DNA from 2 places in the Martelella endophytica genome. Region 2 is predicted to be linked to the other one. Evidence: predicted binding sites of a transcription regulator. Region 2 holds the regulator's gene; the other holds the start of a gene.
What was found. The regulator HrcA, encoded in region 2, represses chaperone genes, less so after heat shock. The targets are predictions, from matches to a motif close to GTTAGCACTCNCNNNNNGNGAGTGCTAAC.
Positions count from the first base shown of each region.

Region 1: a site for HrcA is predicted at 1,725-1,753, ahead of groES (co-chaperone GroES). Genes of this name have one in related genera too.

Region 1 covers NZ_CP010803.1:2,518,576-2,530,557, reverse strand. The annotation lists gene TM49_RS11515 (TIGR01459 family HAD-type hydrolase) at 1-75, opposite strand, end outside; gene chrA (chromate efflux transporter) at 122-1,429, opposite strand; gene groES (co-chaperone GroES) at 1,814-2,110, shown strand; gene groL (chaperonin GroEL) at 2,178-3,827, shown strand; gene TM49_RS11495 (FUSC family protein) at 4,045-6,006, opposite strand; gene TM49_RS11490 (MarR family winged helix-turn-helix transcriptional regulator) at 6,003-6,443, opposite strand; gene TM49_RS11485 (outer membrane protein) at 6,731-7,429, shown strand; gene TM49_RS11480 (YciE/YciF ferroxidase family protein) at 7,501-7,998, opposite strand; gene TM49_RS11475 (glutathione S-transferase N-terminal domain-containing protein) at 8,152-8,868, opposite strand; gene hisG (ATP phosphoribosyltransferase) at 9,062-9,751, opposite strand; gene TM49_RS11465 (ATP phosphoribosyltransferase regulatory subunit) at 9,748-10,875, opposite strand; gene TM49_RS11460 (VOC family protein) at 10,946-11,308, opposite strand; gene hisS (histidine--tRNA ligase) at 11,554-11,982, opposite strand, start outside.
Region 2 covers NZ_CP010803.1:4,237,753-4,249,734, forward strand. The annotation lists gene ptsN (PTS IIA-like nitrogen regulatory protein PtsN) at 22-486, shown strand; gene TM49_RS19620 (oxidoreductase) at 541-1,368, opposite strand; gene TM49_RS19625 (AraC family transcriptional regulator) at 1,488-2,366, shown strand; gene grpE (nucleotide exchange factor GrpE) at 2,482-3,093, opposite strand; gene hrcA (heat-inducible transcriptional repressor HrcA) at 3,175-4,263, opposite strand; gene rph (ribonuclease PH) at 4,420-5,142, shown strand; gene TM49_RS19645 (VOC family protein) at 5,148-5,561, shown strand; gene rdgB (RdgB/HAM1 family non-canonical purine NTP pyrophosphatase) at 5,619-6,263, shown strand; gene hemW (radical SAM family heme chaperone HemW) at 6,260-7,441, shown strand; gene TM49_RS19660 (hypothetical protein) at 7,547-7,891, shown strand; gene mnmA (tRNA 2-thiouridine(34) synthase MnmA) at 7,898-9,085, opposite strand; gene TM49_RS19670 (N-acetylmuramoyl-L-alanine amidase) at 9,191-10,057, opposite strand; gene wrbA (NAD(P)H:quinone oxidoreductase type IV) at 10,202-10,801, opposite strand; gene TM49_RS19680 (competence/damage-inducible protein A) at 10,987-11,739, shown strand; gene TM49_RS19685 (universal stress protein) at 11,890-11,982, shown strand, end outside.

The DNA of each region.
Region 1 (11,982 bases), 1.7 Mb from region 2:
AACGCCCCAGACATCGCTGAGCATCACATCGTAGTGTTCATGGAGGCGGCTGAGGGCGGGAATGCGGTCGACCATGGTATTTCCTTGTTTCGGGCGCTTGGGAGGCTGCGAGCCCTAAAGGTCATAACCATCGCCCGATGGCAAGCCCCGCAAGGCCGGCGGCAACGAGAAGTGCGACCACGCCGACGCGAAATCTGAAGATGGCGATCCCGGCAGCCACAGCGAGGACCAGAGACGGCAGATCTAGGCTCGGCCACTCCGGCCATGGCAGGCCGGCATCGAGGAAGGGTCGCAGGGCGAAGAAATCCTGGCGCCCGACCGATCCGAAGAGGACGTGCAGTGCGAACCAGACCGAAAGGTTGGCAATGACGCCGACGGTCGCGGCCCCGATGCCGGCGAGCGCGCCGGCAAGCCGGGGATTGCGGCGCAGATCCTCGATGAACGGAGCGCCGGCGAAGATGAAGACGAAGCTTGGCACGAAGATCGCCCACGCCGTCAGGAGCGCGGCAATGATGCCGGAGAGCAGCGGCCCGCCCGCCGCAGGCGCGCCGTGCCCCGCAAGAAAGCCGACGAAGGAAAGGGTCAGAACAAGCGGTCCCGGCGTCGTTTCCGCCAGCGCTAGCCCATCGAGCATCTGGGCCGGCGTCACCCAGTGCCATGTCGTCACCGCCTGCTGAGCAACATAGGACAACACGGCATAGGCACCGCCGAAGGAAAACAGCGCCACGCGGACGAAAAACGAAAACACGTCGGTGAAGGTATTCTCGCCGCCGATGGCCCGCATCAGGCCGAGCGGCGCGAGCCAGATTGCGCCCCAGACGAAAACGGCGACGACAGCTCTCAGCCCCTTGCGGCGGTGATGGCGCTCCGGCTCGGTCTCCGCTGCCGGTGCAGCGCGCAGGAGAAGCGAACCCGCAATGCCGGCGAGCAGGATGACCAGCGGAAAGGCTAGACCGAAGATGAACAGGGCAACAAAGGCTGTCGCCGCAAACGCAAGCGACAGCGGTCCTTTCAGCGACTTTGCGCCCATCCGCACCAGCGCCTGCAGCACGATCGCCAGAACGGCCGCCTTCAACCCGGTGAAGATCGCCTCAAGCCAGCTTGCATCGGCAAAGGTGGCATAGGCCGCCGCGAGCCCGATGATGAGGGCAAGCCCCGGTGCGACGAACAGGAGCCCTGCCGCAATCCCGCCGCGCACGCCATGGAGCAGCCAGCCGATATAGGTGGCAAGCTGCTGCGCTTCCGGTCCCGGCAGCAGCATGCAGTAGTTCAGCGCATGCAGATACCGCTCTTCCCTGATCCACCGCTTTTCCTCGACGACGATCCGGTGCATCAGTGCGATCTGTCCCGCCGGACCGCCGAAGGAGAGCAGGCCGATCCTCAAGAAGGTCGACAACAATTCGGAAAAGCTGGGTCGAGGATCGCTCAAGGGATGTACTCCCTCACTCCGGGAAAATTCGCTGAAGCCACAAAACTGACCGCGCTTATGTTGCTGTGTGCTTTCACGTAGGACCTCCGCGTTCCGGAGAAAACGCGATCATTGTGAAGGCTGCATGACGGGCCGGATTCGACGCGAGCCATTGTTATCGCTATAAGAGCGCTCTTGGCGGAAGCCGACAGCAGACAGGAGAGCGACCTTTGCCCAACCTTGGCCGCAAAATTTTGAGATAAAATAGCCTCTGCTGCGCCTTGACAGCGCCATGCCCCCCACCTAAATCTCCGCCATTAGCACTCGCCAACGGAGAGTGCTAACACTCATCCGCGTTGGCGCCTCAGGTGCCCGCGACATGTCATTTGATCGAGGGAATAGACAATGGCAAGCATTTCTTTCCGCCCCCTGCACGACCGCGTCGTCGTTCGTCGCGTCGAGTCTGAAGCCAAGACCAAGGGTGGTATCATCATCCCCGACACCGCCAAGGAAAAGCCGCAGGAAGGCGAAATCGTCGCCGTCGGTTCCGGCGCCCGTGACGAAAGCGGCAAGGTTGTCGCGCTCGACGTCAAGGTCGGCGACCGCGTCCTGTTCGGCAAGTGGTCGGGCACTGAAGTCAAGCTCGACGGCGAAGACCTTCTGATCATGAAGGAAGCCGACATCATGGGTATCGTCGCCTAATCGACGCTTCCTGAAGCATTTAGCCGGGCTGATGCCCATCCACGTTTGAGAAACCAGGAGTTTTCAAATGGCTGCTAAAGAAGTCAAATTCGGCCGCACCGCGCGCGAAAAGATGCTCGACGGCGTCGACATCCTCGCCAATGCCGTGAAGGTCACCCTCGGCCCCAAGGGTCGTAACGTTGTTATCGAAAAGTCCTTCGGCGCTCCGCGCATCACCAAGGACGGTGTTTCGGTCGCCAAGGAAATCGAACTCGAAGACAAGTTCGAAAACATGGGCGCCCAGATGGTCCGCGAAGTTGCTTCGAAGACCAACGACACGGCCGGTGACGGCACCACCACCGCGACGGTTCTGGCTCAGGCCATCGTCAAGGAAGGTTCGAAGGCCGTTGCTGCCGGCATGAACCCGATGGACGTCAAGCGCGGTATCGACCTCGCTGTCGCCGAAGTTGCCAAGGAACTCGTTGCCAAGGCAAAGAAGATCAACACCTCTGCTGAAGTTGCCCAGGTTGGCACCATCTCCGCCAACGGCGAAAAGCAGATCGGTGAAGACATTGCCGAAGCCATGCAGAAGGTCGGCAATGAAGGCGTGATCACGGTTGAAGAAGCCAAGACCGCTGAAACCGAACTGGAAGTCGTTGAAGGCATGCAGTTCGACCGCGGCTACCTGTCGCCCTATTTCGTCACCAACTCCGAGAAGATGGTTGCCGATCTGGAAGACGCCTACATCCTGCTGCACGAAAAGAAGCTCTCCAACCTTCAGGCCATGCTGCCGGTTCTGGAAGCTGTCGTTCAGTCCAACAAGCCGCTCATCATCATTGCTGAAGACGTCGAAGGCGAAGCCCTTGCTACGCTCGTCGTCAACAAGCTGCGTGGCGGCCTGAAGATTGCTGCCGTCAAGGCTCCGGGCTTCGGCGATCGCCGCAAGGCCATGCTGGAAGACATCGCCATCCTGACGGGCGGCACTGTCATCTCCGAAGATCTCGGCATCAAGCTCGAAAATGTCACGCTCGACATGCTCGGCACGGCCAAGAAGGTCTCGATCACCAAGGAAAACACCACGATCGTCGACGGCGCCGGCCAGAAGGCCGACATCGAGGCACGTGTTGCCCAGATCAAGGCTCAGATCGAAGAAACCACCTCCGACTACGACCGCGAGAAGCTGCAGGAACGTCTTGCCAAGCTCGCCGGCGGCGTTGCCGTGATCCGCGTTGGCGGTTCCACGGAAGTCGAAGTGAAGGAAAAGAAGGACCGCGTCGATGACGCCCTGAACGCGACCCGCGCGGCCGTTCAGGAAGGTATCGTCCCCGGTGGCGGTGTTGCCCTTCTGCGTGCCTCCGCTGGTGTTACGGTCAAGGGCGAAAACGCCGACCAGGATGCCGGCATCGCCATCGTCCGTCGCGCTCTGCAGGCTCCGGCCCGCCAGATCGTCACGAACACCGGCGACGAAGCTTCGATCGTTGTTGGCAAGATCCTCGAAAAGAGCGACTTCAACTACGGCTGGAACGCTCAGACCGGTGAATATGGCGACATGATCGCCATGGGCATCGTCGACCCGGTCAAGGTTGTCCGCACCGCTCTGCAGGACGCAGCTTCGGTTGCCTCGCTGCTGATCACCACCGAAGCCATGATTGCCGAAGCTCCTAAGAAGGAATCGGCTGGCGGCATGCCCGACATGGGCGGCATGGGTGGAATGGGCGGCATGGGCGGCATGATGTAATCAGGCGAAAGCCTGATTACAGAATAGCACGCCCATCATGTCCAATGGTTTGGCGCGGCAAGCGCGCCATTCCTTCCGGTTCGGCGTCGCAAGCGCGCCGAACCGGCGGCATGATGTAATCAGGCGAAAGCCTGATTGCGGAGTGACCCCACGGTCCATCCGGAATTACGAAAGGGGCGGTCTTCGGACCGCCCCTTTTTGCTTCGCTTTGCAACGATCAGACAGCGCGGGCAAAGAAGGCCGCGTTGGCTGCGATTTCCTGGCCAACCGACAGCAGTCTACCGCCATTGCGGCCAGCGGTTTCGCTGAGCCGGGAGGACGCCAGACCGAAAATAGCGGCGGCGCGGCGCGGCTGTGCGTCGATCGTTGCGACTGAACGAAGTACGGCCTCTGCCGCCCGCCTCTGACGCGAAGGAAGATCTCCGGCGCGCATGACCTGCAGATCATGGATGACGTCGGCAAGGTTTATGACCGCAATCCCGACACGGGCGATCTGTTCGATGCTATTGCCACGCTTTTCATGCCAGCGAACAAGCCTCAGTATGCGATAGTAGAGGCGCGCGCGGATGACCTCGACGTTCTGACCGGCGCCAGGACTTGCCGCCATTTCCCGCAGCATTCCGACAATGGCCCTTTCAAGCATCTCGGCTCGCCGTGCCGCGTCTGTCGGATAGATCAGGCGGTACATGAGGAGCGCAAGAACCGGCGCCGCCGCCACAGAGATTGCCCCGACAACCGACATTTCGAGCGTACCGGTCAAAGGCAATGCGGGTGACGACAGCAGCAGAAGGACCATGTTGTAGTCAAAGGCGAACTTGACTGTGCGCCTGTGCCCCATGAGGAAAGCACCGACAAGGATGAACGGAAACAGCATCAGGATCAGTTGCAATTCGCTCGTCGCATGCGGCCAGAAAACCCAGCGGCAAATGACCGCCACCGCCGCGCCGGATGCCTGCCCGACGAATACGAAGGGCATGAAGCTTGCGGGGTTCTCGAAAGTCGAGAACATCGACACCATGATCGAAAGACCAAGCAGCATGTAGGGGCCGCTGGAAATGCCGGTAACCGCCCACAGAATTCCGATGGCAAGCAGCGCCGTGAAGGCCCGGATTCCGGCCTGGCGCGCGCCGACAAAATCATGATGAAGCATCACCGGAACGCCCGTTCGGGCAAAGCCCCTGCCCTCGTCCTGGCCCGGCAGATAGCGCCGCAATGCAGCCCGAAGGTCGCCCAGAATATGCTCGAGCGGCGCCGGCATACCGGGGTCGGCTGACGCCGAGCAGACGTCGACGGCATGATCGAGATGCATCAGCATTTCCCGATGCGGCGCGTTTGCATTCGCCGCCTGCGCAGCCTTTTCCAGCGCATCCGCAACCTCCGGCGGCCAGGAGCGGACCGGCCCGTCGGTGAGCCACAGGATCGCCGCCAGTTCGGCCAGGAGAACCCCTCGTGCCGACTTGACGAAGCGTCTGGATTTGAGCGAGCCCGCGCCGTGGGGATCAAGCTTGTCATCAAGCTCGGCGATTTCAGAAAGAAGCCGCGCCCTGGAGTGCCCGCTTGCGGAGCGCTCGCCGCGCAGCGTGTTGGCCACCTCCTGAAGAACTCGCCCCGTCAGAAGCCGAACGCCCTGGGTCACCTCGCTCTCGTCGCCAGCCGATGCGAGAAGCCAGCTGACGACGATCGACACGATAACGCCCGTCAGGATCGTCGCCATACGGTCGAGACCAAGCCCGACGACATGATCGGGATGCGAACTGTCCAGCAGAACCACCATAGCGGCGGAATAGCCGGCGACGATCGTTCCGTAGGAGACATAGCCACGCTGCAGGTTTCCGATCGCGGCACAAAGGCCAACCCAAACGGCAAGGCCGGCGGCAATCACATAGGGGTTGCCCCCTGAAGTCATCATCAGCACCATGCCGGCCACAGCGCCGGCGATGGTGCCCGCGATGCGGAAAAACCCCTTTTCCAGCAGCTGGCCGCGTGTCGGCTGCGATGCAGCCCAGACCGTCATGCCGGCCCATTGCGGGTGATCAAGGCCCATGAGCCAGGCAATGAGGACCGCCAGACAGGCACCAATGGCAGTGCGAAGCGCAAAGATGGAGCGCGCGCGGTCCAGCCCGATACGCTCGCCCCAGCTTGCGAACCGGGCACTCGGTTTCAATGTTTTTGTCGTCATTTCTTCAGTTTCGCATCGATCTTCGCAAAGGCCGCGAGCACGGCTCTGATCTCATCCTCCGAAAGGTCGCTCAGAAGCTCCCCTTCCGCAGCGTGCAGAACACGCCGTATCGTCTCCACCGAGGTCCGTCCCTTGTCCGTCAGGCGGATGCGTTTGGCACGGCGGTCACGCGTATCGGCCACACGCACGATCTGACCGTCGGCTTCAAGCAGGTCCAGCAGCCGGACGATGCTCGACGTATCGAGCCCCGCCCGGCCTGCCAGTTCCTTCTGGCTGACATCGTCGCCGAAACGCCAGAGATAGAAGAGCGGAGTCCAGGTTGCATCGGAGAAGCCGATTGCAGCGAGCTCATCGTTGATGGCCTGTCGCCAGTGCCGTGCGAGCTGTACAAACTGAGCGCCGAATTGAAAGCGAGAAGAAATAGCAGGATCTGTCATGTCGCTCTCATTTCATAAAAATAGATTTTATACAAATTATTTTTATGACATCTAAATTACGGCTAGTCATGGGTCGTCGACCGCCCGAAAGCTCCAGTCTCCACCTGACAACCAAACACGTCGGTGGGTTGCGTCGTCTAATTGACACGCGTCAAGGCGGCATAAAGGTGATATTTTTGCCACTTCGCCCTTGGCGCGGAAGGGGAAGGCTGCAGCAGAGAACGCTTTCTTGTCGATTTACCAGAATTGACCTGCTCTTTTTGTGAGCTCAATTCAGGGGATGTGAGATGAAATCAGTTTTTGCGGCGGTCGGCATTGCAGCCGGGCTCGCCTCCGCAGCCTGCGCGGCCGATCTGACCGCGCAGGCGCCTGTTGTGACGCCGCCGTTGCCGCAGCCAGCGTTGACGTGGACCGGGGCCTATATCGGTTTCGAAGGCGGCTATGGCTGGACGGCCGGCGACATTCCGGAGACGCTTTTCGACAAGACTTCGGGGGAAGTCGCAAGCGGTGGTGGCGCGGCCATTTTCGGCGGCTACGACTACCAGTTCGACAACAATCTTGTCGTCGGCCTTGAGGGCTCCTACGGCTACGACTGGAACGAACACGACTACACCGTCGTTTCCGTCTATCCCTTCCTCAACGGCCAGACGGTGACGTTTGAAACCGAGTGGCAGGCAACCATCGGGGGACGGCTCGGCTATGCCTTCAGGAAGGCGCTCGTCTATGCGACCGGAGGCTATGCCGCGACCAATATTCACGGCACATTCTCGCTCACCGGCCGATCCTATGACGAGGTGATGAATGGCTGGACGATCGGCGCCGGTATCGACTACGCGGTCAACGAGCACGTCTTCGCCCGCCTGCAGGCGACCTACGCCGACTACGGAACCACCGATCTCATCAGCGAGGCGACCGGCCTTGCCGGCCTGCCGGATTCGAAACTGAGCCAGGCCCATGTGATGGCCGGTATCGGCTTCCGCTTCTAGATTTATCGCAAAACGACATGAGAAAGGCGGCCGAAGCCGCCTTTCCTGCCACCGGTCCGCCGCATATCTTTTCAGGCAGCCTGCGCCTCCAGGTTGATCGCCTTTTCGGCGAGCTTGGAAAGCTCGAGGTCAGCGTTCGATTCCTGTTCGTAGGTCTCCTCCAGAAGCTTCGCGATGGCATCGCGCTTCATCAGCTTCGCCCACGCAAGCAGCGTTCCGTAACGGGCCATCTCGTAGTGCTCGACGGCCTGGGCGGAAGAGATCAGCCCGGCATCGAGTGCAGGCGTGCCATCAAACTCCTCGATGATCTCCTCGCCTTCCGCGATGATGCCCTGGATGGCCTCGCACGTCTTGCCGCGGGCGGACTTGCCCAGAAGCTCGAACACTTCCTGCAGCCGCTCGATCTGCCCTTCCGTCTCTTCCTTGTGGTTGCGGAAGGCGACGGCGAGATCCTCCGACTGTGCCGCCCGCGCCATCTTCGGCAGCGCCTTCAAGATCTGGCGTTCGGCGAAATAGATGTCTTTCAGTGTATCCAGAAATAGGTCGTCCAGCGTTTTCTGCTTGGCCATTGGGGTCTCTCCTCGTTTTGCAGGGGTCGCAATCTCCACGACCAGCCAGAAACGCTTGGACGGACGAGGCTGTTCCCTCATGAAGAGCAGGGCACGCAAAAGAAAAAGGCGCGGTCTGTTGAACCGCGCCTTCCTTGGAATCTTTGCGAAGTCCTATGCCGTCGCCGGGACCGTGAAGCCCTTGACGCTCGCAGGCCGATCCGAGCAGCGCTCGACCCAGGCGGAAACACACGGGAAATCGGTGAGGCGTAGGGTTTCAGCCGCATCATAATGCACGCTGAGGCCGCGCACCCAGGGGAAGATCGCGATATCGGCGATGCTGTAATCGCCCGGCTCGTCGCCCATGATGAACTTGCGGTCGCGCAGCCGTCCCTCGAGCACACCGAGGAGACGACGGCTTTCGTTGGTGTAGCGCTCGACCGGATAGGGATTGTTGGCAACCTTGTCGGCCGCAAACTTGTAGAAATGCCCGAACTGGCCGAACATCGGCCCGATGCCGCCCATCTGGAACATCACCCACTGGATGGTCTCGTAGCGGCCGACCGGATCGTTCGGGATGAGCTTACCCGCCTTTTCGGCGAGATAGAGCAGGATGGCGCCACTCTCAAACAGCCCGATCGGAGCGTTGTCGGGGCCGTCCGGATCGATGATCGCCGGGATCTTGTTGTTCGGATTGAGCGACAGGAACTCGGGCGTCATCTGCTCGTCACGCGCAAAGGCTACGAGGTGAGCCTCATAGGGTAGACCGAGCTCTTCAAGGGCGATCGAAACCTTCACACCGTTCGGCGTCGGCAGTGAATAGAGCTGGATGACGTCGGGATTCTTCGCTGGCCAGCGCTGAGTAATCGGAAAATCGGACAGGCGGGACATTGACGCTCCTGCTGAAATGCGAGTTGAAAAGATAGGGGCCAGATGTGATGCGGAAGAGCTTTCCGCAAGATCACACTTGCCTTTTTTGTGGCTAAAAAGTGTCTCGCCGACAAAAAAGATGACGATTCCGCTTAATCGTCACCTTTCTGCACTGAAAACCTGCGTTTTCGAGACAAGAATCTGTTACCGGGTCTCAGCCGCGCATCGCCGCGATGATTTCCGCCGTCACCGGATCGCTCTCGTGCTCGGCTTTGCGCGCCCGGACGAAGCAGGCTTCCGACTTGAGAATCACACCGTCGGAAAGGATCTTCAGGTGGTTGGCCTTCAGCGTCGAGCCGGTGGAGGTGATATCGACGATGATATCGGCCTGCCCGGCCATCGGCGCGCCCTCTGTGGCGCCCAGGCTTTCGACGATGCGATAGAGCTGGATGCCGTGCTTTGCGGTGAAGAACTGCTGCGTCAGCCGCCAGAATTTGGTCGCGATCGCCAGCCGGCGGCCATGACGGCTGCGGAATTCTGAGGCGACGTCGTTGAGATCGGCCATGGTGTCGACATCGAGCCAGATCTCCGGCACGGCAACGACGACATCGGCCTGGCCGAAGCCGAGGCGGCTGATGAATTCGACCCGGGCGTCGGCATTGGCCACGTTCTCGCGCACCACGTCCTCGCCGGTGACGCCGAAATCGACGGCGCCGCGGCCGACCTCGCGCGAAATCTCCGACGCTGAAAGGAAGGCAACCTCGATATCCTCGCGGCCTTCGACATGGCCGCGATAGGAGCGGTCGTTACCATTGGTGACGACCTTCAGGCCGGCCCTGGCGAGCGCGGCCTCCGCACCTTCCTTGATGCGGCCCTTGGAGGGTAGAGCAATGGTGACAGTCATGGGGTTTCTCCGGCGCGTTCGATCCGGTCGAGCCAGAGCGAGAATCCGACGGCGGGGATGTGGCCTTCGGCGCCCAGCAGCGTCAGCAGCCGGTCGTAACGCCCGCCGCCGGCAAGAAGCGCGGCCCGCGGCCCCTTTTCGGCGATCTCGAAGACGAGGCCGGTGTAATAGTCAAGCGGACGGCCGAAGGCGGCGCGATAGGTGATGGCCGCGATATCCGTGCCCGTTGCCTCAAGCGCTTCAATGCGGCGGGCAAACACGGCGATCGCGCCGGCAATGTCGAGTTCGAATTTTTCGGCGAAGGCGCCCAGCGCGTCGCGCGCTTCGGACAGCGGCACCTCCAGCGCCAGAAAGGCACGCAGCGCGGAAAGCGCATCGGCATCGAGGCTGGTGACGGAGAGCGCGAGCTTCTCCTTCAGCCGGCGGGCGATTTCGTCGGGGCTGCGGCTGGCATTGGTGGAATAGCCGGTGGCATCCATCGTCGCGGCGATATGGCCGACGAGACCGGCCTCATCACCATCGGCGAGATAGGCGGCAACGCGGCGGTCAAGCCCGGCGACGGGCTGCGGTCGGGCCAGCGTCTCCATAAGCGCGGAAAGCCGCGCGTGATTGCCGAAGGCCTGGATCAGCCGCTTCTGCCAGCCGCCCGGCAGGCCGAGCGCACCGACCACGGCCTCGAAGATCGACTGATCGCCGAGCGTCACGGCGAATTCGGTATCCGGCAGGCATTCGACGAGTATGCTTGCGGCATCGGCAATCGCGCGGGCATCGGCGGCGGCGAAGTCAACCGCGCCCAGATCCTCGATGCCGGCCTGGAAGAACTCCGCAGCGCCATCATCACGCGCCTGGCGAAACACCATGCCGCAATAGGCATAGCGCTGCGGCGTGCCGGCGTTTTCGGCGATATGGTGGCGACAGACGGGAATGGTGAATTCCGGGCGCAGACACAGGCTCTCGCCGGTCTCGCTCTCGGTCATGAAAATGCGGCGGCGCAGTGCCTCGCCGGTCATATCGAGGAACGGTGCGGCAGGCTGGATCACCGGCGTATCGGTCAGAACCGTATCGCGTGCCGCAAAGGCCTCAAGGATGGCGCCGGCGCAATCCGGCTCTTTTGTGGACGGCATGGGTGGTCTCTACTGTTTGCCGCATCCGATGACCATCCTTTGCGGCAAAAGTCAACGATTGCGGCAGGCTTCAGCCCAAAACCTGCATCAGTTCGATGCGGTTGCCGAAGGGATCATGGATATAGCTGCGCAGAAACCCATCAAGCGGCTCGTCCGCCTTGACCTCGTAACCGGCCTGTTCCACCGCCGCTGCAACGGCCGCGACATCGTCCACCAGAAACGCCGGATGCGCCTTGCGGGCAGGCCTGAAATCCGGCTCGACACCGAAATGGACGCGCAGCTCGCCGGCTTCGAACCAGCACCCGCCCCGCGCTTTCAGATTGTCAGGCTTCTCCACCTCGGCGAGTCCGAGCACCCCGGCATAAAACGCCCGCGCCGCATCCTCGCCGCCTTTCGGCATGGCAAGCTGGATATGATGGATGGATTTGAGCATGATGGCCTCCGGAAAAGAGGATGAAGCATAGCCTGATGGCAGACAACCCGCTTTTCGAGGGACCAAACAGCTCCACCAAACAATCTCCCCCCTTGAGGGGGAGATGCCCCGACAGGGGCAGAGAGGGGTGCAGCGCAAACCGCATGTCCTGAGTTGGCGGAGAAGGTTCACCCCTCTCTGTCGCGTTCGCGACATCTCTCCCTCAAGGGGAGAGATTGGGGGCATGGGCGGCCCTGTCGCCAGACTTACCGACGCCGGTCTTCGGCCTGCGCTTCCAGCATGGCGCGGACCTTTTCGACCAGTTCCGCTTCCGGCACGGTTTCCTGCGCCACACGGGCCTCGCGCCATTCGGCGTTGTCCTCGATCTCGCCGGATAGCCGCTTGCCCTCGATCAGATCCTTGATCTGGACGACGCCCGCGGCGCGTTCGTCGCCGCCCTGGATGATGGCGATGGGGCAGCCGCGGCGATCGGCATATTTGAGCTGGTTGCCGAATTTCTTCCAGTTGCCCTGATACATTTCGGCACGAATGCCGGCCTTGCGCAGTTCCTGCGTCATCTTCTGATAGCGGCCCATGGCCTCGGCATCGCCGTCCATGACGGTGACGAGTACCGGTTCGGTGACCTCGGAAGCGCCGAGCTTGCCGAGATTCTTCAGCGCCGTCATCAGCCGCGA
Region 2 (11,982 bases):
ACTATGCCAGGACCTTCCGACATGGCTCTCGACGACCTGCTGAAACAGGAGGCGATCATTCCCGCCCTCAAGGCCAATTCCAAGAAGCAGCTGCTGCAGGAATTGTCTGCCCGGGCGGAGGCCATCACCGGTGTGCCCGAACGGGAAATCTTCGAGGTGGTGCTGCAGCGCGAACGTCTCGGCTCCACCGGTGTCGGCAATGGTATCGCCATTCCGCACGGCAAGCTGCCGAACCTCGATCACATCGTCGGCGTCTTCGCGCGCCTGTCGCATCCGGTCAATTTCGATGCGCTGGACGATCAGCCTGTCGATCTCGCCTTTCTGCTGCTTGCGCCTGAAGGCGCGGGCGCCGATCACCTCAAGGCACTGTCGCGCGTCGCGCGGCTTCTGCGCGACCCGGAACTGACCCGCAAGCTCCGCGCCTCCAATTCGGCAAGCGCCATCTACGCCTTCCTCAATTCGGACCCCGACACCTCGGCCGCCTGAGCGTCTTTGAGACCAAGGCGGGGCGATGCGCCGTCCCGGTTCTGGCTCTTATTCTCATCCATCCGTTGAACGGGTCAGCGTTTCCCAATCCGCAATTTCCTGCGTCATGTGTTCCAGCCGCTGGCGCACGAGCCCGAGCGCATCGCTGCCGAGCAATAGCTGCGGCGGCGGATTGTCGGAGGCCACAAGCGTCAGCACCGCCTCCGCCAGCTTGTCCGGATCGCCAAGCTGCTGACCGCTCTTTTCCTGGCGGGCCGTGCGGATCGGATCGAAAAGCGCATCATAGTCCGCAATCGACCGTTCGGTGCGGACCATCGAGCGACCCGCCCAGTCGGTCCGGAACGAACCCGGGCACAGCGCCGTCACGTGCACGCCGAAGGGCGCCATTTCAGCCCGCATGACCTCGGAAATACCCTGCAGGGCAAACTTGCTTTCACAGTAATAGGCGATCCCCGGCAGGGTGATCAGCCCGCCCATAGACGTCACGTTGACGATGAAGCCCGCGCGACGTTCGCGAAAGCGCGGCAGGAAGGCCTTGGCAACGGCGACGGCACCAAACACGTTGACGTCGAACTGACGACGCATCTCATCAAGGGAGGACTCCTCGAGAACTCCTTCATGACCGTAACCGGCATTGTTGATCAGCACGTCGACCGGCCCGTGCTCCGCTTCCGCCGTGGCGACGACATCCGGTATCCGGTCGAATTCCGTCACATCGCAGGAAACCACGCGAACCTCGGGCAGCCGTTCCAGAAGCGCGGTTCGGGCGGTTTCTGAGCGCACGGTCCCGATAACCCTGTGCCCCGCCTTGAGTGCGGCGGCGGCGATGGCAAAACCGAAACCGGAGTTCGCACCGGTGATGAAGAAGGTTTTGATTGACATGGAAGCCTCCTGAACTAAGTGAACGATGAATTGACAAATAATTCCGGATCACCCACCCAGACAGAGCAGATACTGTGAATACCTTGCACGATCCTATAAACGAGACCTTTCAAACCGCAATGACGGCGCTTGCCCTGCGGCTCGCACCGCGTCCCGGCTACAATCGCACGGCGCTCCCGTCCGTTCGCATTCTGAGGTCGAATACGGTTCTCGAGGATGTGCCCGTTCTCTACCGTCCCGGCGCGGTTTTCGTGCTTCAGGGCTCCAAGCAGGGCTTCCTCGACGGCAACATCTACCGTTACGATGCGGACCACTACCTCACCGTCTCCGTTCCGGTTCCCTTCCGGATGGCGTCGCAAGCGTCGCCGGAGACGCCCCTGCTGGCCGTCTATGTCGATTTCGATCTGCAGCTTGCGGCCGAAATTGCCGTCACCCTGGAGGCCGCGCAGCTGGATATCGCGACCGCGCCGGCGAAAAGTCTCGTTTCGAGCCCTATGGAACCTGCGATCGCCGACGTGATCCGGCGTCTCCTTGAGGCGCTGTCCGATCCGGCGGAGATTAGCGTTCTGGGATCGGCGCTGCTGCGTGAGCTGCATTACCGGGTCTTGATCGGCCCGCAGGGCGGAGCACTGGTCGCCGCCCTGAAGCAGCGCGGCGCTTCCGGCAAGATCATCCAGAGCCTTGCCGCCATTCGCGCGGGCTTCGCCGACGGGATTTCCGTGCCCGACCTTGCCGCAGCAGCTGGCATGAGCGTTCCGTCCTATCATGCGCATTTCAAGGCCCTGACCGGCAGCACGCCAATCCAGTACGTCAAGTCGATCAGGCTGCACGAGGCGCGACTGATGCTGGCTCGCCAGAAGGGGCCGATCGCGACGGTGGCGGCCGAGGTCGGCTATGCCAGCCCAGCCCAGTTCAGCCGGGAATTCAGACGACACTTCGGCCGCAGCGCCACCGAGGAAGCGCGCTGGATGCGGGAACATCTGGGTGAATTCATCTGAGCAAGGCCATAGCAAAAAGCCCCCGCGGTCTCCCGCGAGGGCTTGTCAATAGATTGCCGCGCCAACCGGCTCGGGTTACGGCGTCTCGACGCCGTGCTGCCCGTTCAAGACCTGATTACTCAGGCTTTTCAGCGGTTGCCGCAGGCTGCTCGGCCTTGGGGCCGCCCTTGGATACACCGACCATGGCCGGACGCAGCACGCGCTCGCCGATGGAATAGCCGGCCTGGACCACCTGAACCACGGTGTTGGCGGGAATTTCGGGGTTCGGAACCTCGAACATCGCCTGATGGAAGTTCGGGTCGAACTTCTCGCCCTCGGCCTTGATCTCCTTGACGCCGTGGCGCTCCAGCGCGGCGATCATCGAACGCTCGGTCATCTCGACGCCTTCGACAAAGCCGGCGATCTCACCGGTGCGCTTGTCTTCCGGAATGGCATCAAGCGCGCGGCGCAGATTGTCCGCAACGTTCAGCATGTCACGGGCGAAGGCGGTCACGGCATAGGCCTTGGCGTCCTTCACGTCGCGGGCCGTACGGCGGCGCAGGTTTTCCATCTCGGCGGCGAGCCGCAGAAGCTGGTCGCGCTGCTTTTCGTTTTCCTCGCGCAGGATGTCGAGCGGGTCGAGTTCGGGCGCCTCTTCGGCCTGAGCCTCGGCGGCAGCCGTTTCAAGATCGATAACGGTTTCCTTGTTTTCTTCTTCGTGGCCGTTCTTCTTCGTCTCGTCGGTCATGACGTCTCCGCAGATTGTCCTGAATTGATAGTTGGCCCCGATATCGAGGTTCTCAGCCTAAAAATCAAGGCCCTGCCCACCTCAGCGCGAACGGGAAAGCCTGGAAAGAAGGTGGGCGGTGTAATCCACCATCGGCACGACCCGCGCATAGTTGAGCCGGGTCGGCCCGATGACACCGACAGCACCCACGACCTGATTGTCACTGTCGCGATAAGGCGCCACCACCAGCGAGGAGCCGGAGAGCGAGAAAAGCTTGTTTTCCGAGCCGATGAAAATCCTGACACCTGGCCCGGTTTCGGCGAGATTGATCAGTTCGATCAGGCTGTCCTTGCGCTCCAGATCGTCGAACAGCATGCGCAGCCGGTCTATGTCGCCGGCATCGGCGAGACCTTCCAGCAGATTGGCACGACCGCGCACGATCAGTCGTCCCGGCTTGCCCTCTTCCGTGCCGCCGGACCAGACCGCCAGCCCGCGACCGACCAGATCCTGCGAGAGCTGATCGAGCTCCCGCCTGACCTCGTCCTTCAGCTGCGTCAGCACACTTCTGAGCTCGGGCAGCGTCTGGCCGTTCAGGTGGGCATTGAGAAAATTGGCGGCGGCGGTGAGCTGCGACGACGTGGTGCCCGCCGGAAGTTCGATGATCCGATTTTCGACCTGGTTGTGCTCGCCGACAAGCACGGCCAGCGCCTTGGTGGGCTCCAGCCGGATGAACTCGACATGCTTCAGAACGGTATCGCTCTTGGAGGTCATCACCAGACCGGCACCGCGCGTGAGGCCGGAGAGCATCTGGCTCGCCTCGTCGAGCAGCGTATCGACCGGCCGGCCGCGCTCGCCGCTCAACATGTGACGCTCGATTTCGGCGCGTTCGTTTTCGGCAAGGTCGCCCACCTGCATGTAGGCATCGACGAAGAAGCGCAATCCGCTTTCGGTCGGAAGACGGCCGGCGCTGACATGCGGGGCGTAGATGAGGCCGAGCTCCTCAAGGTCGCTCATGACATTGCGCACCGAGGCCGGCGACAGCGACATCGGCAGCAGGCGCGACAGATTGCGCGAGCCAAGCGGCTCACCGTTTTCCATATATGTCTCGACGATCTTGCGAAACACCTCCCGCGAGCGGTCGTCGAGCGAAAAATCGGTTCTGTCTTCCCTGGGTCGCTGGTCTGCGGTCATGCCTTTGCCGTGGAATGATGTGTTCGTTGTTTTATATAGGGACCGCGCCCGGATGCGCAATTCGCTTTGACGCGTCTGGCGAATTCGTTTTCCTTTGCAAAACCGGCGCCGCCCCCTTAGAACCGCGAACACGGAAAAACGGGAAGGAACCACATAATGCGGCCATCAGGCAGACAACTCAACCAGATGCGCAACGTCTCATTCGAGCGCGGCTATTCCAAACATGCCGAGGGCTCCTGTCTCGTAAAATTCGGCGATACCCACGTCTTGTGCACCGCAACGCTTGAAGAGCGCGTGCCGCCGTGGCTGCGCAATGCCGGCAAGGGCTGGGTGACGGCCGAATACGGCATGCTGCCGCGCGCCACCGGCGAGCGCATGCGCCGTGAGGCCTCCGCCGGCAAGCAGGGCGGTCGCACGCTGGAAATCCAGCGCCTGATCGGCCGGTCGCTGCGCGCCGTTGTCGATCTCGAAGCGCTCGGCGAACGTCAGATCAGCATTGACTGCGATGTCATCCAGGCCGATGGCGGCACCCGCACCGCTTCGATCACCGGCGCCTGGATCGCTCTTTACGACTGCCTGAAGTGGATGGAAGCCCGTTCCATGGTCAAGACCGACAAGGTCCTGAAAGACCATGTTGCCGCGATCTCCTGCGGCATCTTCGCCGATCAGCCCGTCATCGACCTCGACTATCTGGAAGATTCGTCCGCCGAGACCGATGCCAACTTCGTCATGACCGGCACCGGCGGCATCGTGGAGATCCAGGGCACGGCCGAAGGCAAGCCGTTCAGCCAGGACGAGTTCCTGACGCTGATGGATCTTGCCCGCAACGGCATCGCCGAGCTCGTCGCAATGCAGAAGACCACTGTCGGAGCCGCCTGAGCGCGATGACCAGCCCCGTCGCCGCCATTCTGGAAACCGCGCTCTACGTCGATGATCTCGACGCGGCGGAAGCCTTCTATGGCGGCGTTCTCGGGCTCGAAAAAATCACCCGCGTCGCAAACCGGCATGTCTTCTTCCGTTGCGGCGCCGGCGTGTTGCTGATCTTCAATCCGGACGAGACGGAAAAGCCGGCTGCTGCCGATGCCCTCCCCGTGCCCGCTCATGGCGCGCGCGGTGCGGGTCATGTCTGCTTCCGGCTGGAGAGCGACGACTTCGACGTCATGACAGATCGTCTTGCCGCCCGTGAGATCGCCATCGAAAGCGATTTCCGCTGGCCGAACGGCGCCCGCTCCATCTACTTCCGCGACCCCGCCGGCAACAGCCTCGAATGTGCCGAGGCGAAGCTTTGGGGGCTTTGATGCCAATGCCAGATCTTCTTCGCCGCACTGAAATCACATCGTTTATCAGGACCTGACATGCGCAAACTCGACACCAAGACCATCGTCGTCGCCAGCCACAATGCCGGCAAGATTGCCGAGATTGCCGACCTGATCGGCCCGCTCGGTTTCTCGGCGAAATCGGCGGCCGAACTCAATTTCGATGTTCCGGACGAGACCGGCACAACCTTCGAGGAAAACGCCGCAATCAAGGCGCTGGCTTCGGCGCAGAAGTCCGGCATGCCGGCGCTGGCCGATGATTCGGGCATCGCCGTCGATGCGCTTGATGGTGCGCCGGGCGTCTACACCGCCGACTGGGCGGAAAAGCCCGAAGGCGGTCGCGATTTCGCCATGGCTATGGAAAAGGTCGAGAAGCGCCTCGTCGAAAAAGGCGCGACGACGCCCGATCAGCGCGGTGCCCGCTTCGTCTGCGTGCTCTGCCTCGCCTGGCCGGACGGTCACACCGAAACCTTCCGCGGCGAAGTCGAGGGCGCGCTGGTCTGGCCGCCGCGCGGCGACAAGGGACATGGCTATGACCCGGTGTTCATGCCGGCCGGACATGACAAGACCTTCGGCGAAATGGAAACCGACGAAAAGACCCATGGCGGTCCTCAGGACGGTGGTGCCCTGTCGCATCGCGCCCGTGCCTTCCGCCTGTTCGTCGAAACGGGACTTTCACACTGAGCGCGCTCGACACCATTTCGGTAAACCGGGATGACGGCACGCCCGGTTTCGGCATCTATCTGCACTGGCCGTTCTGCGCGGCCAAGTGTCCCTACTGCGACTTCAACAGCCATGTCCGCCATCAGCCGGTGGATCAGGAGCGCTTCATGCGCGCCTTTATGCGTGAGATCGCGCACATGCGCGGGCTCTCCGGTCCACGCACGGTGACCAGCATCTTCATCGGCGGCGGTACGCCATCGCTGATGAAGCCGGAAACCCTCGGCGGCATTCTCGATGCCGTGGCGGATGCCTGGCATGTGCCGGCTGGTATCGAGGTCACGCTGGAGGCAAACCCCTCGAGCGTCGAGGCGGAGCGTTTTCGCGGCTATCGTGCCGCTGGCGTCAACCGCGTTTCCATGGGCGTGCAGGCACTGAACGACCGGGAACTGAAATTCTTGGGCCGCCTGCACAATGTCGAACAGGCGCTCGGCGCCATCCGCCTTGCCCGCGAGATCTTCCCGCGCATGTCGTTCGACCTCATCTATGCGCGGCCGGGCCAGACCAACGCGGCCTGGGAGGCGGAGCTGAACCAGGCAATCGACCTTGCCGCCGATCATCTGTCGCTCTACCAACTCACCATCGAGGAAGGCACGCCGTTCTATGCTTTGCATAAGGCCGGCAAGCTCACCGTGCCTGACGAGGACCGCGCTGCCGACCTCTACGAGATCACGCAGGCTGTGACCGCGGCACGCGGTCTGCCGACCTATGAAGTCTCCAATCACGCCCGGCCAGGCGCGGAAAGCCGCCATAACCTCACCTACTGGCGCTACGGCGACTATGCCGGCATCGGCCCCGGTGCCCACGGCCGCCTTACGACCGGTGACGGCAAGATCGCGACCGCGACCGAGCGACACCCGGAAACCTGGCTCGCCAAGGTCGAGGAAGGTGGCCACGGAATGGTGGCCGACACGCCGCTTTCGACAGAGGAACAGGCCGACGAACTGCTGCTGATGGGCCTCAGGCTCCGCGAGGGTGTCGACATCGCCCGCTGGTCCGAGCTTTCCGGGCGCATGCCAGATGCCGAAAGCGAGGCCTTCCTGCTCGATCTCGGCCTCATCGAGCGGATTGGCAATTCACGCCTGCGCGCCACGCCGCAGGGCATGCTGCTACTGAACCGGATCGTTACGGAACTCTCCTGACGCACCTCGCGCAAGGTGGTATATTCGCCACCGGAACATGGAAGTGGTGCGCCGCGTTTTTTTTTGACAGCGGGGAGCAGGACGCTCCCCGAAGAGAGGTCCAAAATGGCATCCCCTTATACCCACCGCATCATCCGCGATCGCGTCAGCGCCGCTGTCAGCATCATCTTCGGCGTCTATATGGGCTACCTCGCCCACGGCGACGGCGTCGCGCTCGGACCATCGATCTTCTTCGGCCTGATCGCCTTCGTCATTCTGGCCGTGGTGCTGATGGTGCTGCGCAGCTTCGTCTACGCCGTGCTGATTGCGGCACTCCTGGTGTGGCTCGCCGCGCGCATGGGCTTCGGCTGGGCGGATCAGCTGATTGCCTATATCGAGCAGCTCTGCCGGCTCGGCTACTCCGAGTCCCTCAAGCTGTTCATGTCCACCGACAGGAACCTCACAACCTGACGTGCCTCAGGCAGCAGCAAGCAGGCTCTTCAACGCGGTTTCCGCTTCTGCCGAGCGTTCCGAGCGGTTGATGAAGCCGCCGCCGAAGACGCGGGCATCGTTGCCGGGCGCATCGTACAGCACGCAGGCCTGGCCGCTGGCAATGCCCGCCTCGCCTTCGGCAAGATCGACATAGGCGCCATCGGGGCCGGCATAAAGCACCGCCGGCAGCGGCGGACGCGTGGAGCGAACCTTGGCGAAACAGGCAAAGCCTTCCGCCGCGGTTTCCGCCAGCGTCAGGTCACCAAGCCAGTTGACGTCGCGCAGGTAGATGCGACGCGTCTCCAGCGCCTCGCGCGGGCCAACGACCACGCGGCGCGAGCGCGCATCGAGATAGACCACATAGAGCGGCTCGCCGGTCGCAACGCCAAGGCCCTTGCGCTGGCCGATGGTGTAGCGAACGATCCCCTCGTGGCGGCCGAGAACCCGACCGTCGAGATGGACGATATCGCCGGAAAGATCGGCATTCGGCTTCAGCTTGGCGATAACGTCGGAATACTTGCCCTGCGGCACGAAACAGATGTCCTGGCTGTCCGGCTTGTCGGCAACGATCAGGCCCATCTCCTCGGCGAGCTTGCGGGTCTCCGCCTTCGGCAGGCCGCCAAGCGGGAAACGCAGGAAGTCTATCTGTTCCTGCGTCGTCGCGAACAGGAAATAGCTCTGGTCGCGATCGGCATCGACAGGGCGGTAAAGCGCCCGGCGCATCGGCTGATTGGCAGTCGGATTGGCCTTGGAGCGGATGTAGTGCCCGGTCGCCAGCGCATCGGCACCGAGTTCGCGGGCCGTGGTCAAGAGATCGGCGAACTTGACCGTCTGGTTGCAGGCAACGCAAGGGATCGGCGTTTCACCGGCGATATAGCTTTCGGCAAACGGATTGATCACGGTTTCGCGGAACCGCGCCTCGTAATCCAGCACATAATGCGGAATGCCGAGACGTTCCGAAACCCGGCGCGCGTCATCGATATCCTGTCCGGCGCAGCAGGAGCCGGCGCGGTGCACGGCAGCGCCATGGTCATAAAGCTGGAGGGTGATGCCGAGGACGTCATAGCCCTCGCGCTTCAAAAGCCCGGCAACCACCGAACTGTCGACGCCGCCGGACATCGCGACAACAACGCGCGTGTCCTCCAGCTTCTTGTCAAAACCGAGTGTATTCATCTGATCCGCCAGTCCAGTTCAAGGTTGGATGTAGATCTTGTTTTCATGCGGCCTTGGCCGCGGCTGGCGGTGATATAAAGCTCAAGCGCTCCGGAGGCAAGCGTTTCAGGCCGCAAGCGCCGGGGCGATATAGGCCGCGTGCACCCAGCCTCTGAGCGCCCCTTCCCGCCCATCGACATCTTCAGGCGCCACGAAGGCCCAGTCGCCGGTGCGGGAGAGCACCTTCAGCCGCGTTCCCTTCAGAAGCGTTCCGGGCGGCACGATCTTTTCAAAGGCCGTGCCCGGCCCGCCCCGCAGATTGAGCCGCCCTGCCGTGACCACCATCGCAGGCTCGCGGTCGGCGGCCTCGCCGAGGAGCCCGCGGAAACGATCCATCGGGAAGGCCGGCCCCGGATCGGTCTTCCAGCCGCGCGTATCGATTTCCTCATGGCTGACGATCGCGCGGATCGGATAGGTGGCCAGCAGCGCCTGCAGCACATCCAGCCCCGTCTGAAGCTGGGCTTCGGGAAAGAGCGGCCAGGCGAACGTGCCCGAACCGACCCGCGCATGGGGCGCGAGCGTATATCCACCGGCCTTGTTGAGGTCGCGCGCTGTCATCCGCTTGCCATAGGCGTCGATGAAATCGCCGAGCCCGTTCGGCTTCAGCCAGCCGGCGTTGACGAATTCGATGCCGACGGAGACGCTGTTGATGCCCTCGATCTCGCCATAGCGCGACGGCCCGGCGTGCCAGGCGGTGCGGTTGAACGGCGCGATCTGCCAGGCCGTGCCGTCCCGGTCGATCACCACATGGGCGCTCGAGCCACGGTTTGCGGTTCCGCCCGCCTCCCCCATCAGCCAGTTGCGGCTCGCCTTGCCGTTCCAGCCGGTGGTGTAGTGCAGCACGACGATGACCGGCGGCTTTTCCCGCTGAGCGCCGAGATTGGATGACTGGCCGTACCAGATGCCCGGAATGCGGTGGTTTTCGATGCGCATGGCGCCTTGTCCCCAGTTGCGTTGCAAGTGCGGGAAATCGTAGGCGCCGGCGGCCGGGCGGGGATTTGCGGGGAAAAGCGGGCAACGAAAAAGCGCGGTCCCGTGCGGGGCCGCGCTTCTTCAAATCAGCTTGCGGACGATGCCTTATGCAGCGGTCTTCGCAGCGATCTTGGCAACATGGGCGCCCTGGAAGCGTGCAGCATCGAGTTCAACGGCGGACGGCATGCGCGAGCCATCGCCTTCGGTGATCGTGCTGGCGCCGTAGGGCGAGCCGCCCTTGACTTCGTCAACGCCCATCTGGCCGGCAAAGGCGTAAGGCAGGCCGACGACGATCATGCCGTGATGCAGAAGCGTCGGGATGAAGCTGAGGATGGTCGATTCCTGGCCGCCGTGCTGGGTTGCGGAAGCGGTGAACACCGAGCCCACCTTGCCCACCAGCTTGCCCGAGGCCCACAGGCCGCCGGTCTGGTCGACGAAGTTGCGCATCTGCGAGGCGACCGTGCCGAAACGGGTGCCGGCGCCGAAGATGATGGCGTCGTATTCTTCCAGTTCGGCCGGCGTAGCGATCGGGGCTTCCTGGTCGAGCTTGAAGTGCGAAGCCTTGGCGACTTCTTCCGGAACCAGCTCGGGAACGCGCTTGATGGTGACTTCGGCGCCTTCGGACTTGGCGCCCTCAGCTACGGCCTTCGCCATCGCTTCGATATGGCCATAGGCCGAGTAGTAGAGAACGAGAACTTTTGCCATTTCAGTAAACTCCTGTTCTGACACATCGTCAGAGATTGAAAACCTGTCACCGAGTTAATAGCGGGGTCGGGAAGTGTCCAGACAGCCAAGAGAAGACGCACTGTTCACCCGATGCCCACGGCGGGCTTGAACAAAACGTCATAAATGTCCAAGAGTGTGACCGCCCACCAGAAAGAGACCCGATCATGACCGACGCCACCGCGATTCCCACCGCCGCCATGCTCGCCATCGGCGACGAACTGCTCTCCGGCCGCACCAAGGACCGCAATATCGGTCACCTCGCGGACCAGATGACGCTTGCCGGCATCGAACTGAAGGAAGTGCGCATCGTCGCCGATGACCAGGATGCGATCGTCGAGGCGGTCGACGCGCTTTCCGGGCGCTACACCTATGTCTTCACCTCCGGCGGCATCGGCGGCACGCATGACGACATCACCGCCGATGCGGTCTCCGCGGCCTTCGGGCGTCCATGCATCTACAATGACGAGGCGATGGCCATCCTGACGGCGCACTACCAGCGCCGCGGGGTCGAGTTCACCAGCTCGCGCCAGCGCATGGCGCGCATGCCGGAAGGTGCCGCCCTCATCGAAAACCCCGTCTCCGCCGCCCCCGGCTTCATCATCGGCAACGTTCATGTCATGGCGGGCGTGCCGCAGGTGTTCGAGGCGATGCTCGCCAATGTTCTTCCGACGCTCAAGGGCGCAGCCCCGGTGATCAGCGAGGCCATTGATTGCCCCTATGGCGAGGGTGATTACGGCGCCCTGCTTGCCGATATCCAGAAGGCGCATCCGCAAACCTCGATCGGCTCCTATCCCCGCTTCGGCGCCGATGGCTTCCACAGCCAGATCGTCGTGCGTGCCCGCGACCGCAGCCTTGTCGAAGCGGCCGCTTCGGCCGTGCGCGAAATGATCGTCACCCTCGAACGGAAACGCGGCTGAAAGGCGAGCGAAACCGGGTGATTGCGAGCGTTTTAATCTCGTATTCGCCGTGGCCGGCATTATGTTAATGTAAGGAAAACGGAAGAGACCGGACAACGGCCTCCGATGGTTTCGACAGCGGGTGAAACAACGGCTCAAAGGAGTTACGAGATGACCTACAAGACCATTCTTTCCGTGATGGAATCACCGGACCAGGCTGGCGGATTCCTTGATTATGCCGTTCAGCTGGTGCGCATGTTCGAC